DNA from 4 places in the Paenibacillus terreus genome. Region 2 is predicted to be linked to each of the others. Evidence: riboswitches for the same ligand, from Rfam matches in the RefSeq annotation. Region 2 holds a riboswitch; each other region holds the start of a gene.
The links. A riboswitch is a leader RNA that binds a small molecule or an ion and turns the genes downstream of it on or off. The one in region 2 is predicted to bind cyclic di-AMP.
Positions count from the first base shown of each region.

Region 1: another riboswitch for cyclic di-AMP. It lies ahead of ACE5KN_RS30605 (C40 family peptidase); the one in region 2 lies ahead of ACE5KN_RS30185 (resuscitation-promoting factor).
Region 3: another riboswitch for cyclic di-AMP. It lies ahead of ACE5KN_RS19420 (TrkH family potassium uptake protein); the one in region 2 lies ahead of ACE5KN_RS30185 (resuscitation-promoting factor).
Region 4: another riboswitch for cyclic di-AMP. It lies ahead of ACE5KN_RS22900 (C40 family peptidase); the one in region 2 lies ahead of ACE5KN_RS30185 (resuscitation-promoting factor).

Region 1 covers NZ_JBHIRX010000032.1:21,075-24,982, reverse strand. Annotated here, with positions in the region: gene ACE5KN_RS30615 (M1 family metallopeptidase) at 1-911, shown strand, start outside; gene ACE5KN_RS30610 (hypothetical protein) at 925-1,755, shown strand; cyclic di-AMP (ydaO/yuaA leader) riboswitch at 2,033-2,171, shown strand; gene ACE5KN_RS30605 (C40 family peptidase) at 2,178-2,654, shown strand; gene ACE5KN_RS30600 (GNAT family N-acetyltransferase) at 2,867-3,397, shown strand; gene ACE5KN_RS30595 (4a-hydroxytetrahydrobiopterin dehydratase) at 3,462-3,761, opposite strand; gene ACE5KN_RS30590 (hypothetical protein) at 3,875-3,908, opposite strand, start outside.
Region 2 covers NZ_JBHIRX010000030.1:44,882-48,789, forward strand. Annotated here, with positions in the region: gene rsmA (16S rRNA (adenine(1518)-N(6)/adenine(1519)-N(6))-dimethyltransferase RsmA) at 1-334, opposite strand, end outside; gene rnmV (ribonuclease M5) at 340-885, opposite strand; gene ACE5KN_RS30185 (resuscitation-promoting factor) at 1,013-2,152, opposite strand; cyclic di-AMP (ydaO/yuaA leader) riboswitch at 2,434-2,692, opposite strand; gene ACE5KN_RS30190 (TatD family hydrolase) at 2,879-3,670, opposite strand; gene ACE5KN_RS30195 (HD domain-containing protein) at 3,785-3,908, opposite strand, start outside.
Region 3 covers NZ_JBHIRX010000011.1:72,301-76,208, reverse strand. Annotated here, with positions in the region: gene ACE5KN_RS19425 (CPBP family intramembrane glutamic endopeptidase) at 1-1,469, opposite strand, end outside; cyclic di-AMP (ydaO/yuaA leader) riboswitch at 1,695-1,840, shown strand; gene ACE5KN_RS19420 (TrkH family potassium uptake protein) at 1,949-3,292, shown strand; gene ACE5KN_RS19415 (potassium channel family protein) at 3,311-3,908, shown strand, end outside.
Region 4 covers NZ_JBHIRX010000015.1:114,006-117,913, reverse strand. Annotated here, with positions in the region: gene ACE5KN_RS22905 (heavy metal translocating P-type ATPase) at 1-686, opposite strand, end outside; gene ACE5KN_RS22900 (C40 family peptidase) at 874-1,347, opposite strand; cyclic di-AMP (ydaO/yuaA leader) riboswitch at 1,352-1,487, opposite strand; gene ACE5KN_RS22895 (hypothetical protein) at 1,709-1,891, shown strand; gene ACE5KN_RS22890 (Ger(x)C family spore germination protein) at 2,049-3,158, opposite strand; gene ACE5KN_RS22885 (GerAB/ArcD/ProY family transporter) at 3,160-3,908, opposite strand, start outside.

The DNA.
Region 1 (3,908 bases), on a different contig from region 2:
ACTCCACCTTGTCCATCGTCGTTCCTCCGCAAAACGCCAACGGTGCCGGCGGGATGGAGTATCCGACACTGGTTACGGCTTTCGGTGCGGACGATGCCGCACCGGGATATAACCTGGAGCGAACCGTAGTGCATGAAATCGCCCATCAATACTTTTACGGCATCGTGGCCAGCAATGAGTTCGAAGAACCGTGGCTTGACGAAGGATTTGCCTCCTATGCGGAGGATAAATTAATGGAACAGGAATACGGTCTCATCCCGAACACACCCTTGCAGTCTGGACAGGTCTATGCTCCTGAGCCGCTGACCCGCGAAGCATGGAAATACAGCTCGCCCAGCCACTATGCGCAAAATGCCTACTTGCGCGGCAAACTGGTGCTGCTTGGCATGGAACAGCAGCTGGGAAGCGCCAAAATGGAGGCTCTGCTTCGTTCCTATGTGCGGAAATACCGCTTCAAGCATCCATCCACTCAGGATTTCCAGCGAGTCACGGAGAAATTGACGGGCAAGTCCTGGTCCCAATATTTCAATCAGTATGTATACGGCAGTCAGATGGCCGATTTCGCAGTGGACAACATTCAGGTTCGCAAGCTGGAGAATGGAATGTACGAGTCTGTCGTTACCGTTTCCAAAAAGGGTGGCGACGTGCCGGCAGTGCCTGTACAAATTACGTTCGAGGATAAAAGCAGCGTGCAGAAAACGTGGGACGGCAAGCAGCAAAAGGTAACCTACCGTATTCAAAGCCGGTCCCCCGCTGCCTCGGTGGTCATTGATCCTCTTCATACGATCCCTCTGGAGAACAACCACCTGAATAACACACTGCTGGCCAAGCTGCCGGAGAAAACCGAAACACGCTGGCTTCTGGGGATGACCAGGCTGGCTGAAGCTTTGATTGGAAGTCTGTCATGGTGAGGTGTCCGAGGTGATGAATTCTGTAAAAGAGGGTTGGACGCTCGTCCGCTTGCACTTTTTTATCGTAATTCTGCTGTTTATCTACCGTCTTGTCTGGGGAGTATTCAACTATAAATACACGGAATCGGGGATTGTGCCCCTGCTGCTGCGTTATCCGGGAAGCGGGCAGAGCGAGCTCAACCAGACCTTATTCTGGATGGAGAGCCAAATTGCATTGGTGCAAAATTCTTCCGTCCATCTGTATTTCTGGGTTCTGCTTGCGGTCATCTTGCTGCGCATGCTGTTGACCCCTTTGGTCCGCGTAGGTGTGTATTACAGCCTGCACATGAAGAAAGAGCTAGGACGGCGTTCCTTTCTCACCGGCATCCGGCTGTTCTGGCGTTCGTCCCTTTTATATTACACGGTTGAAATCTGCCTTCTGCTGCTTCCCGGATACTGGATTATACCGCGTCTGCTGCAGACTCTGTCCGGTTTAATGAACGAGCCGCTCATGGCCGCCGCCCGTCTTCTCCCCTACATCGCTTTATGGGGCATTTTGGCCTGGCTCATCCGTCAATGCGTGATGTACATGCAGTTCGGAACGATCAGCGGGAGGGGCGCCTGGTTCTCGCTCGCCTGCTGCATGCGGCGAATTCTGCCCGGTATCGGAATATCCGCACTGCTCGGAGCGTCCGTATTCGTCCTGCTCTCTATCTTTACCGCTTCGGCCTGGCTGTGGACAGGACTGCTTGCACTCATTCTGCATCAGACCTATCATTTTATTTCTTCACTTTTTACAATATGGCATACGTCCGCACAGTATCATTTATGGAATACGGCTTGTGATTCGTTCACCAAGGAGTAAAATGATGCCAACCCCTGCATTTCAAGCGAACAAAAAATATAGTGAATTCTCAAAAGTATAGGTTTGTTTAATCTCACTTAACATAGTGCTTTCGATATTTTTTGTCTCTGCTTGCTGCAGAGGCTATTTTTTTGCAGTTTTTTGCTATGAAACATTTGCCAAACTATGCTTCCTTTGTTACAATAGTCGCAGTGAACTGATAGTAACAACTTTGTAATTATTGTTGTAACCTTTTTAGACAAACCATTCAGGATTATTCATACGCTTCAAGGTGCATATCTAAGTGAAGCCGAATTCCCGGCACCTGGGAAGCGGGGGAACCAGTTTTGGGTGAATTGATCTCGCAACAGAGGGATCATAGGGGAGCCTTCTACCGAACCCTTAAGCTAACCTCGCAGGCATTGGAAGGGGTTTGTATTTTTTTGAAGAAGAAGCTAACTATCGCACTCATGAGTGCAGCAATCGCCTTCTCGGCCTTTTCGTTCGGCGCAGGAAGCGTATATGCGGACTCTAAAATGGACCAGATCATTCAGGATGCCAAAGGCACTTCTTATAGAGCAGGCGGCACAACGTTGAGCGGATTTGACTGTTCCGGATTTACAAGTTATGTATTTGAGAAGCTTGGAATCGATCTTCCACGCCAATCCTCCTCTCAATTCGATATGGGAACCTCCGTTTCGCGGGATGAAATGCGACCTGGCGATCTGGTATTCTTTAACACCAACGGAAGAGGAGTTTCACATGTAGGGATTTTTGTAGGCGACGGCAAGTTTGCCCATTCCTCCTCATCGCGCGGTGTCACCGTCAGTTCCTTGAATGAAAGTTACTACGCCAACCGGTATCTTGGTGCCAAACGTGTCATGAGCACATCCACTTACGAATCCGTTGCCCTTGATTAGAAATCATTACATCATTCATACGAACTTCAATAGCAGCTTCGATTCCGACCGGAATTGAGGCTGTTTTTTTAGATTTCAGTAAGTATAAACACTTTGGCATAAGCCTCCTGAAATCGAAAAAACTATCGGTAGATGCGGTCTGTCATCTGTGAATGTACATCGATAGACGTTTTTTTGTTGCCAAACAGGTTTAACTAAAGGGGGGAAAGAACATGTCCGCCGGATCAGCAAGCTATCAGGTCGTTCCGATGAGTGAAAAGCAGGCGGCTGCCATATGCGAGTGGAAATATGAACCACCTTACGACATCTACGGCTGGCTCCCTTGGGAGCAAATGAAGGCTCTTGATATCGAATTCGCCAACACGGAGCTGCGGAGCTCCCAATATGTCGCCGTATTGAATGAGTCAGGGGATCTATGCGGATTTGCCCAGTATTTCCCTATGGAAGGGGTGACCCGCCTTGGTCTCGGAATGCGCCCTGAACTCTGCGGTCATGGACATGGCGCGGAGTTTGTGAGGGCTATCGCCGAGGAAGCCAGGCGCCGTACACCACACAATGAGATCGACCTCGAAGTCCTCGTCTGGAACAAACGGGCCATCAGAGCCTACCGGTCGGCAGGCTTTCGGATTACCGATACCTACGAGCGGCAAACTCCCGAAGGGATGAAACCTTTTCATTGCATGGTCTACAATCATGGTGAAGATACACACAATATACCAAACGCCCCGGAATCAGAGTCTTAACTCTAAACCAGGGCGTTTCTCCATTAAAACGCTTATTTGCTTAAGTTTATTTGGTGTTGCAGGGCTAATCCTCCGAACGCATTCGTTCGAACGCTTCATTGTACTGCTGCGCTTCTTTTATATCCACTGCTGTGATCCCGCCTTCATCCCATGAGGTAAGACGCAGTGTGACCGTCTTGTAATCAATGGTAATAAACGGATGGTGATTGAATGCTTCCGAAATACCAGCTACCTCATCCACGAATGCAATTCCTCTCATAAAGCTGGAAAAGACATATTTTCGGACAATCCAGCGTCCCTCTTCAAGCTCCCAGCCCTCTAGCTTCTCCAGATGAGCCTCTATTTCCTCTAATGTAAAAGGCATTGTAATTCCTACTCCTCTCCGTTATACGGAAGCCGTTCCTGATGTCTTTAGGGTCAGTGCCTATATCGTGTTTCATATTACCATGGCTTCGGCGAGAAATCCATATGGTTATGTTACACGAGAGACACGAAGGTCAACTCCTCTTCG
Region 2 (3,908 bases):
CTTTAAGGTCCAGCTTCAGCACATCCCCATGACGCACACGCACGCGGTCGTACGGGGCCAAAACTTCGTCCAGAATGGGTAATAGCCGCTGATCGATCTCCACAGCCGTTACGCATTTGGCGGAACGGGCCAGCCGCTCCGTCAGCGCTCCAATCCCCGGACCGATTTCAAGCGCTCCCTTCGTCTCATCCAGACCGGCGGCATCTACGATTTTTTGCAGTATATTCTGATCAATCAGAAAATTCTGGCCCAGGCTCTTCTTAAACGAAAAACCGTGCCGTTGAATGATCTCCTTGGTCCGGCGGGGAGTCGCAATATCTTCAAACCCCTTCATGCCCATCACAATCCTTCATTTTCAATTTGCTGTAATGCTTCCGCGAATTCCTCGCGGCTGATCTGGAACATCGTCAGACGCTTGTGAAGCTGCTTCCCGTTGCAGTAACCGATGCCCAGTATATTACCCAAAGCCATCCGGCGGGAGGCTGCCCTTGGATGCGTGATCAGGCCTGCGTCGATAAGGTCTTCCCAATCGATCAGGGGGCTGGCACCCTCCACCGTCGTGTGAACCCTGGCGAGCGCATGGCGGATTGCTTCCGGGGAAGCATTCTCCACCCCGATATCCCCTTTTCGGGTCGCTTCCGCCTCCGGAATAAAGGCCTGCTTACAGCCCGGCACCTTGGAGGCGATAATCTTCCGTATCCGTTCCCCGGCATGATCGGGATCGGTCAGTATAATGACACCGCGCCGCTTCTGGGCCATGGCAATTTTGCGAATGGTCATGGCATTGATGGCAGAGCCGCCGGTTTCAATGGTGTCGGCTTCAACCGCCCTTTTAACGGCAACCGTATCATCACGGCCTTCCACGACGATGACTTCCTTGATCATTGCTTCTTTCTTCCTTCCTGAACAAAAAATAAGAAGAGGATGATCATCCTCTTCTTAGCATGGCATCTTTATGATCTTAATACTATCCTAATCATCGATTGAAATACAACCTTCAATCTGCCGATGGTTAATTCAATTCCGGCTTGACCGGCCCGATGACATATACCGTCATCCCGCTTTTACGGCCAAAGTTCAACGCTTTGTTTAAACTCTCATAATACACATCGATTTTATTGCCTTTGATGGCGCCGCCAGTATCCTCCGCACGGCGGAAGCCGAGGCCTTCAATATATACCCACCAGCCGATTGGAATCACGTCGGGATCCACAGCAATGGTCCGGCCTTCGGTTACGCGCGTACCGGAGGATGTCCGGGTGCCAATGCCAGGTTCCTGTGCGGAGTAAGCTGTCATGGATACATCGTTTAACACTTTTGTATACTTAAATTCTATTCCTGCCCGGCTAGTCGTATTGGCGCTGGCCGTGCTTGCGGAATCGGAAGGCCCGGTTGATGCCGCGAGTACAACAGGCTTCTTCTTTGTGCCTACTGCAATAACCTTATCAACACGCTTCGTACCGACCTCTTTGCTGACCATGCGCTTTGAAACCAGTTTCCCGTCATGATACACCTTCTCGATATTCTGAATCATGACCCCGTCTTTACCGCTCACCAGAACACGGTTATCTCCCTTGTACAAGCTTGGATCAGCCGTCTTGACGACTCTGTGAGGGATTTCGGCCTTTTGCTGAACCTGCTGCTTCGTTACACGGACGATTTTTATATCCATGTTAGAAGAGACTTTGGTGTCGAGCGAAGGGGAAACCTTATCTTCAGGTGACAAATTATAGCCTAAGGTTTGAACAGCGTCTTTTACTGTATTTTCGGTGGTGTACAGCTTCTTGGTTTCATAACCTGCGGATACATTCACTTGGGTAGCCCGTTTAATGACTACACGGTCGCCATCCTGGATAGCTCCGTTCACCGACATGGAAATCTTGTCATGGGGTGCCAGTGTAATGGAATGCTCCTCCAGAACATCCTGCAAACTTTCTCCGCGGGTTTCCACCGCTCTTGTCTGGCCATCGATGACCAGAACCACTTGCTTCTTTGTCTGTGTGTACACCAGAATAGAGATCATGATTGTTAGTGCGATTAGAAAAATAGCGACCAGTGATGCGTGGCGCAATTTTTCATGCTTCCATCGCAACGCGTAAGACATGCTGGATGAGCGTGACTCATGGGCATCCCCTTGCTGGAAAATTCCCACTTCTCCGTCCTCCTTCATAGCCTCGCCGTCTAGAGTAATGCATGATTGAAATTGACGCGACTATACCAGATTTTCTACAAGACAAGCCTGACTGCAGCCTGCCCTGCATCATGTTCCCGTCTTCGCAGCATGGCGCCCCCCTTTACTGGTTCATAACTTCGTTATGTAACAGTATGTGGGCAAGTTCTCCCATATTCATAAACTAAAAAAGCCAGGAAAGAGTTAAGAGAGCTCTTTCGCGGCTTCCGTCAATGATTACGCGGAAAATCCATGCACGAGGCAGCTTCTCTCTTGATACGCTTACGGGGTTAGCTGTCGGGTTCGGACGTAGAGAGTCGCCCTAGTTCCAGTCACCCGCTCATGGCGGCTGCCTTCACATTCACCCCTAAGACCCAGAAAAGAAATCGAACTATGATGTCAGCAAAGGAACAGCGCACAGCGGCGTGTCTATGTCTGTAAGCTTCCGCTGCAGCTCCCTTTCGGCCTGCCATCATATCGGTTCCCCCGTTCTCCATGACGGAGACTAAGCGAGACTGGTCCATGAAATGAACTATTGATTTGCCCCTTTACACGGCCTCAATAATTCACTGAAACGATGATATCCTGTTTATATGCATGTTGTAAAGCAGGTTTCAAGTGTTTTTCTCTAAATAATCGGTTAAAATATTGTAATAATCGCCGTTTTCCTGAAACATTTTTATGATTAACTCCGTCTGTCTTACTTTTTTAACGGTTTATCTCACGTTTCCTCTTGATGTAAAATCGTTCCAGCCCATTTTGGGTCGTGACAGCCGCCAATTCCTCCACGGAAATTCCCTTAATTTGGGCAGCCGCTTCAGCCACCAATTTCACATAAGCCGACTCATTTCGTTTGCCTCTGAAGGGGTGTGGTGTCAAGTAAGGGGAATCGGTCTCAATCAATAAACGGTCCATCGGCACCTGCGCCAAAACCTCTTTCGGCTGACGCGCATTTTTGAACGTAATCGGTCCGCCAAACGACAAATGAAATCCCATATTCAGACATAATTTAGCAATTTCCCAGCTGCCGGAGAACGAATGCATTACTCCTCCAACCTCATGCGCTTTCTCCTCACGCAAAATTTTCACGATATCCTCGTGCGCATCCCGATTGTGAATGACAATAGGCATTCCCAGTTCCCGGGCAAGTCCGATTTGTTGGCGCAATACTCGCTGCTGAACATCCTTTGGAGAAGTATCCCAATGGTAATCCAACCCAATTTCTCCAATGGCCACGACCTTCTCATGCTCGCAAAGCGATGCAATCCATTCCAAATCTCCATCCTGCATGGTGATGGCATCCACAGGATGCCATCCGACAGCCGCATAAATAAAATCATACGTTTCGGCAAGCTTCATTGTACTGGGAATAGTCTCTCTATTAAAACCGACATTGATCATTCGCGTAACTCCCGCTTCGACGGCATTTGATATGATCTGCTCTCTGTCTTCATTAAATTGTGGCGAATCTAGATGAGTGTGTGTATCAAATAATTCCAAGGATTGTTCCTCCTTAATTGGATTTAATTTAGATTAATTTCTTTCTTTGGCAATTTTCTATTTTTGCAACCTTTTATATCATGATGCTTAAGGCTAAAACAAATGACTTGAAGATTATTTTACAAACAACTTCTGAACATCCGGCGGCAGAGTATCCCTGATTTGCTCCAATTTATTCTGCGGGTAATACAGATGGTATTTCCCCCGGTGAATACCGCTGATCGAGCGGACAATATCC
Region 3 (3,908 bases), on a different contig from region 2:
AAGCTGAAAATCAGGCCAAGAAACAGAAGCTCGATCGGACGGGTAATGACAGGGTAAATCGGATACAGGGTATGCCCGAACGCCCAGATCAGCGAGCTGATGGCGCTTGCGGCCAGCGTGCTGCGCACGATCTTTCTCAGCATCGGGATGCCGAACAGCCTGTAAAGCGCCTCTTCCCCGATCCCCGCCATCCATGCCATGATCGGCAGCAGCCAGGCATAGGCCATATTATACGGCGACTGTGTCTCATCTATGGTAGACCAGCTGCCGATCAGCAGGTTGAGAATAACGAAGATGACGGACTGAACTCCCAGCAGGATGAAAGCCCACAGATATCCGGTGCCCATGCTGCGCAGCACATAAACTCCGTATCCGGGCTCTTTGGCCCGCGGCCACGGATTGAGACCAGCCTTTTTCCAAAGCCCGTTGCCTCCTACAAAGGAAAAATAAATGATAACCCCCATCATCAGATTAAAGATAATTTGCAGACCGATGCCGAAGATCAGAGCGTCCCTGTTGGCGGATTGAGCCTGCAAATAAGGCATCATGTTGAACAGAGTCAGCACCGAAATGGCAAAATAAATGAAGCTCAGCATAATACCGCGGGTAAATGAGGTATGACGCCGGGTCAAACTGCTGTATACCACGGCAAGCACGCCTAGCACAAAGGAAAACAGCATGTAGCCGATATAATACAGAAGGTTTGCAAGCTTTGTCTGCTGATCCACATATTCTGTTTGGGAAGGAGGCACAGCAAAGGAGGACGCTAGAGAGCGGACGCCCCCGTTTTCAAACGTCAGCCTGATCTGCAGCACGGCATCCCCGATCTTGCTTCCTTCATCCGAATAGGTGAGCCCTGGTTTGTCTTCGCGGCTTTCCACAGTCAGATTTTCCGTGTTATATCCCATCTGCTTCAGTATGGGCGCTGCCAATGCCTCTTTATCTGCAAGAGACAGGCCCGCTTCGTATGACCGCAGCAGCCCGCTTCGGGTTTCCCCTTCAGGAAGAGCTTCGGTGCTGTTATAAAATCCGTCGCTCATTTGAATAATAAAACCGGCAGGTTTTCCCGTCTGCAGCCCCACATCAACCATCACGGTACGATCCTGAGCCGGATCGGGCAGGCTGACCCGGTAAAATTCATAAGGAAATTTGCCGCTCCACACCCGGTTGTATTCGGGAAGCAGCTGCTCCCTGGAAAGGTAACCGTACAGCTCGGATTGTGCTTCATAGGCCGGGGCCGGAATTTCTTCCGCTGAGCTTTTATAACCCAAAACGGACTTGGCAAAAGCTTCAGCGCTCTCTATTGCCTGCTGTTTGCTGATTACCTCCCCTGGCTGATTCTGGTTTAAGGATGCAAGCACCGGCAGCAGCACCTGCAGCAGCAGAAACACGGCGAGGCCGACGATGCCCAGGATGCTCAGCTTTTTGAAATCAGCGGTTAATTTAACCGGTATTCCTATGGGATTCATCTAATACCTCCTTCATCTGAACCATTTAAAGATAACATAGTGTTCTGTTGACCGCCATCGCTTCATGAACGTGTGTAAATACGATGAAAAAGATGAAAGAATACAATAATGTAGGATTCATTGCAGCAGGACAGCATCTTTTGCACTGAATTGGCGTTATTTGAGTCTTTTTCATGAAAAGCCTCTTTTGTGATGTACAAGGAGAAGGTTTATAATTTGTTTGCAATTGCATAAATGCCGAATTTCGTTACGAAAACGGGGGAACCATTAAATTGGGGTGAATTTCGCACCTGGTCATGGCCGGGTCCGAATAGGACAATTCTGCAGTCCGAATCCGTCAGCTAACCTCGTAGGCTGCAGCAGGAACCTGGTCAGGCACTCGGTTTTCCGGTGTCTTTTTTTATGATTATGGAGCGGTCTATCTTTTGTGAGGTACATCGATGGACGTTTTTTTTATTGACTTTTTCTAGAGGTGTAGAATGATAATTCCAAAACTGAAGTGGCTGCATTTATCCCCACCGCGCATTCTTGTGTGCGGCTTTGCCCTTATTATTTTGCTCGGAGCGGGACTGCTTATGCTGCCCATCTCCAATACATCGGGGGTGCCGCTGCCGTTTATTGACGCCTTGTTCACCGCGACGTCGGCCACTTGTGTGACCGGTCTGGTCGTTGTGGATACTGGCACGCATTTTACCGTATTCGGCCAGATCGTCATCGCGCTGTTAATCCAGATCGGGGGGCTTGGCTTTATGACCATGGCCACCTTGGTGGCTCTCGTGTTCAAGCGCAGAATTTCACTGAAGGAAAGGCTCATTCTCCAGGAAGCGATGAATCAGACCTCCATGGAGGGCATCGTCTCACTGATCCGCAAGGTGCTGCTGTACTCGCTCATTATAGAAGCGGTGTGCGCCGTGGTGTTCGCGGCACGCTGGTCTTTTGACATGCCCGTGGGCAGAGCCATTTACTTCGGGGTGTGGCATGCCATTTCGATGTTTAACAATGCAGGCTTCGACCTGTTCGGTGAATTCCGCAGCCTGACATTGTACGTGAACGACCCGGTTGTCAACTTTACGGCCATGTTCTTGATTGTTACCGGCGGTATCGGTTTTGTGGTCATGTCGGATCTGGTGGAGTACCGCAAGAAAAGAAAGCTGTCCCTGCATACCAAAGTTGTGCTTACGATGACAGCAGTGCTTATTGTTACCGGCGCCTTGGTTATTATCGTCTTCGAATTCACCAATCCAAGGACGCTCGGCAGCCTGCCGTGGTCAGGCAAAGTTCTGGCTTCGCTTTTTCAGTCCGTTACGCCGCGCACGGCGGGCGCCAATACGCTGGATATCGCCGGACTCCGCCAGGCTACGCAGTTTTTCATTATTATACTGATGTTTATCGGTGCTTCTCCAGGCTCAACTGGCGGCGGTATTAAAACGACGACTTTTACGATTCTTGCAGGAGCCGTAGTGTCCATGGTGCGCGGAAGGGAAGATATCGTGATTTACCGTTACCGGCTGGCGCAGGAGCGTATTCTGAAGGCACTTACGATTACGATGCTAGCCCTTTTTCTGGTGATTACCGTTACGATGATTCTTACCACCACCGAGGATCATCATTTCTTGATGATTCTGTTTGAAACGACCTCCGCATTCGGAACGGTCGGGCTTTCGATGGGACTGACGCCGGACTTGACGGTGATCGGCAAAATATTGATCAGCTTCACGATGTTCGCGGGCAGGCTTGGACCGATCACGCTCGCATACGCTCTGGGAAAAAAGCAGGACAAAGAGCTTTACCGGCACCCGGAAGGCAAAATGATTATAGGATAAGGGAGTTACAGATCAGCAATGAAGACTCAGCAGTTCGTGATTATCGGTTTGGGACGTTTTGGCTCCAGCCTGGGATTGCAGCTTATGGAAATGGGATGTGAGGTGCTCGGCATCGACAGAGATGAAGATGTCGTGGAGGAAATGAGCGAGCATCTGACTCATGCGGTGGCCGGTGACGCAACCGATGAGCAGCTGCTCCGTTCCATTGGGGTCCGCAATATGGATTGCGGCATCGTGGCCATCGGAGATGATATCCAGATGAGCATTCTCGCCACCATTTTATTGAAGGAACTGGGCATCAAAACCGTGGTGGCCAAAGCGATCTCCAAGCTGCACGGAAGGGCGCTGGAAAAGCTGGGGGTAGACCGTATCGTATATCCGGAGCGGGATATGGGCATACGGGTCGCCCACCAGCTGGTCACCCCCAATCTGCTTGATTATTTGCAGCTTTCCAAGGACTACACCATCGCGGAGCTGAACGTGCCGTCATGCCTGGACGGCAAGACGCTGTCCGAGCTTAATACGCGAACCCGCTTCGGCTGCAGCATCGTGGCCATTCACACGAGCAACGGAGTACTGATTGCGCCTACGGCAATGGATAAGGTGCACTGCGATG
Region 4 (3,908 bases), on a different contig from region 2:
TCCATCAGGCTGCTGATGGATTTGCGCGACCGGTTCACCGCGATGCTCTGGAACAATTCCCCTACCTGGTAGAACAGCATGACGGCCACGCCTTCGGGATACTGCTGAATGACAAAGGCGCCGATGGTGGCGATGGACATCAGAAAATGCTCGTCGAACACCTGGCCTCTGACGATATTCTTAACGGCTCTAAGTACAATGTCGCCGCCAACAATAAGATAAGCGATGGCAAACAGTGCAAACTCAGCTATCCCGGTGATTGGCGCCAATAACCCGATTCCTGTCAAAAACGCGCCTGCAATCAGGCGAATGATCATGCGTTTCGTATTGCCCGCACCATGATCATGGCTGTGTCCATGACTGTGGTCGTGATCATGTGCATGAGCGTGTCCATGATCGTGGCTATGACCGTGCTGCACAGCCGCCTTTGAGGCAGCCCCGTTCCCCTTTTCCACAACCTGAATATGAGGCTCCAGCTGATTTACTTTTTTCCTGGCCGCTGTGACGACAGCCTGATCATGCTCTTTATCCACTTCCATTGTAAGTGTCTTGCTTACGAAGTTAACAGAACAGTCCATGACCCCATCGAGCTTCTTCACACCGTTCTCAATCTTCATGGCGCAATTCGCACAATCCAGCCCTTCCAGTATGAGCTCCCGTTTCACCTTCTCAGCCGCTGTACCCATGAGACTTCTCCCCTTCCTGACAGCCAAAAACCTATATATGAATAATTGTTCATGTGTTATGAATTTATTATATGTAGTGAAGGAGAAGATTGTCAATGCAGTATACCCAATTCGTGCAAAGTGAATGTTCTGGCAGCAAAAAAAGGACAAGCCCGAAACAGCTTCAGGCTTGTCCTCTTCAATTTCATCAACGTGCTTCGCTTACCATTCTGGTATAGCTGTACTCGCTGATGACACGGCGGGCTGTAACATATCTGTTGGCATAATAAGGCTCCGACAGACTGCTGACCGTTACACCCTTGCTGCTTGCGGAATGGGCAAATTTATTATTCCCCACATAGATACCGGCATGGGAAATCCCCCGTCCGCTTGTATTAAAGAACACCAGGTCTCCTACCCTGAGATCGTCCTTGGCGACTTTTACACCTGTGTTCGCCTGCTGCTGGGAAGTACGGGGCAGATCCAAGCCAAACTTGTTGAATATGTACAAAATAAACCCGGAACAATCGAAACCTGCGGTTGTCGTGCCTCCGTATTTGTATGGAGTGCCTGCAACCTGAGCAACATAGCTGTTAATTTGCGCTTCACTGGCATGTGTAGTGGCAGCCCCGGACGTGAACAGTACGGCGGCTCCAAAAATCGATAAAATCGCTTTTTTCAAAAAAATATTCTCCCTTCAAAGCCTACGGAGTTAGCTGAGGGTTAGGTAGAAGGTTCCCTTTACTCTCTTACGCACAAGAATAATTCACCCGAAGTGGTTCCCCCGTTTTCAAACACATTGAAATTCGGCAAATATTAAAATTTTGTAACCTTAATCAGGGTAATACACCCGAATACTCTTTGTCAATGGAAGAAAAACCCTTACTAGTGAAGTCAATAATGGCTGTATATCAACAAAAAATTGCAGTCCACAAAAGTAACATAAAAGAAACAAAAATGTAAACATCCAATGCATAGTTAGCTGAATTGAGGTACATATTAAAGCCTGGAAACCCAATCCATGACATCAGGAGGTAAATCCAATGGCTACCAGTAGACAGCATCAGGAAGCGCACGGTATCGGGCAAATTGAAAAGCAGCTCAATCGTCAGGCGGAGGCCGCAGCACAAATTCAGGGCGGGAGTGAAACAGACCGCGAAATTAACGAGGCAAGCATGAAAAAGGATAGTGCTGTGAAAGAAGAAGCCGATCCGGAACAAAAGTAAGAAAAACGCTTATCAACGCACATTCACAGAAGACAGACCGCGTTTAGCAGTAGTTTTTCTTGCGATTCCAGGAAGGTTATACCAAGGGGGTTGTACTTCCTGGAATCTTAAAATAAACGGCGCCCTTCGGGGCGCCGTTGCTGCAGGCAGGTACGGTTTACTTCATTGTTCCTATATTTCTTAGTGTAACCTTGACGGATATCTTGGCGTCTGACTCCGTGGACACAAATTTCTGTCTTATTTTCGGCCAATCCCGGCCAAACCTCATTCTTGCATAACGGCCAAATCCGACAGGGTCAACCTGCATACTTTGCAGTTTCTTTAGAACGTCTCTAATTTGGTCGCGTATGTACTCCTCACTGTTTTGTTCAACCAGCTTGATCTCATTTTGGCTTTCCAGATTCAGCTTTCCTTTATAGTCCTGGATCACGGCTTCCAATTCCAGCCTGGAAAAGATCACCGGATGATTCAGATCTCCTGTCACTTTGGTGCGCACCTGGCTTTTCATCAGATTTAATAATATAACCCCATGCCTTGAAGGTGAGGCGTTAAACGGAACTGTAATACTTGGAAAACGTTTCTCTTTCCTGAGCATCTCAACGAGTTGAGCTTCGCCGGGATTCATAAAGCCCACCAAACGGTCCTTTTTAAACAATGCTATTTTCGAAATTTTGATCGATTGCTTGGTAGCTTCAATGTAGGGGATCATTGGGTCACTCACATCATTGGTGAGCACAAAAATAAAATCCCTCAGGGTAGTGTACGGACTAAACGCGGTTTCTTCTCGGGGTCTTAATAAATCGTTCAAAAATTCACTATTCTGTTTTGGCGCAGTATTTTTTAATATAGATTCGGCAGATCCCTTAACAATGGCCAGAACTCCGTTGTTTCCGACCTGGGGATCACGGTACAAGTCCAAGAGGATGTCTCTTAACCCGCTCCCGCGCGCCAGCTCTTCGCCGATCAGAATGACCCGAGTCTGGCGCAGGCTCACGGTTTTTGAAGACATTGCGGATATTTTATAAAAGGCTTCATGAGTTAAGATGCCTTTCGCTGTATAGATCTTGTCCTTTTTGAAACCGCCCTTCGTAGGCTGAGGCACGGAAATTGTAACCTTGATCCGGTCTTGCGGCGATTTATCAAATCCAAGCACGCCTGCCATTTCAAGGTCCTCAAGCGAAGGCGTCTCCACCCGCTTGTTTTCGCAGCCAGCAGGAAATAGCGCAGCAAGCACCAGCATGGATAGGAAAAGATATCTGAGCAACATATTAACTACCCCGTTTTTTTAATTTGTGGAGCCCAAGCATCAAGCTGGGCCATAGAATAAGAAGATATCCGGCATACCGCCCTATGCTTTCATAAGCTGCATTCAGAATCACAGGTGAAAACAGGCCGCTAATGATCAGCACCATAGCCATGACAACGCAAATGTAGACATGCCAGGTTCGTTTTCGCTTAAATAGCTGGTTTACTCCCTTTACGCTTAACCATAAATAAGCAGCCGTGGTCGATAAAACAAGGAATACCCATAATGCAACCCCCAGGTTTTCGATGCGTTCTACAAATGACAGTTCTACAGAGTTGAAAATATCCAAGATAGGGTATCTGACATGGCTTAACTGCCATTCCGAAAAAAAGATGATGCTTGCCAATACAAAAGTTAAATACACCAAAACAGTGATCCACATGCCGATGGATACATGAAGAAGAGCCTTTTTTTGGTTTATGATATACGGAAAGAAAAAAGGGATGAGCTCATACCCGAACATGGCCGGAAACCCGTCATTAAATGCCTTCATGATGTCTTGAAAGGAATGAAGGCCATACAATGGGAACAGATTGGCCAGTTCCCCGTCCGTCCAGGTCCACCGCAGCAGGTATATCGTCCAGATCGTGAAAAAGAACGCCAGAATGCATGTCCGGGCAATCAGCTTTATTCCTCCAAAAACGATATAGGTTGCCACGGCAATAAGAGCAAGTACGGGAAGAAAACGGCTTGCCTTTGGCAAAGTCACCG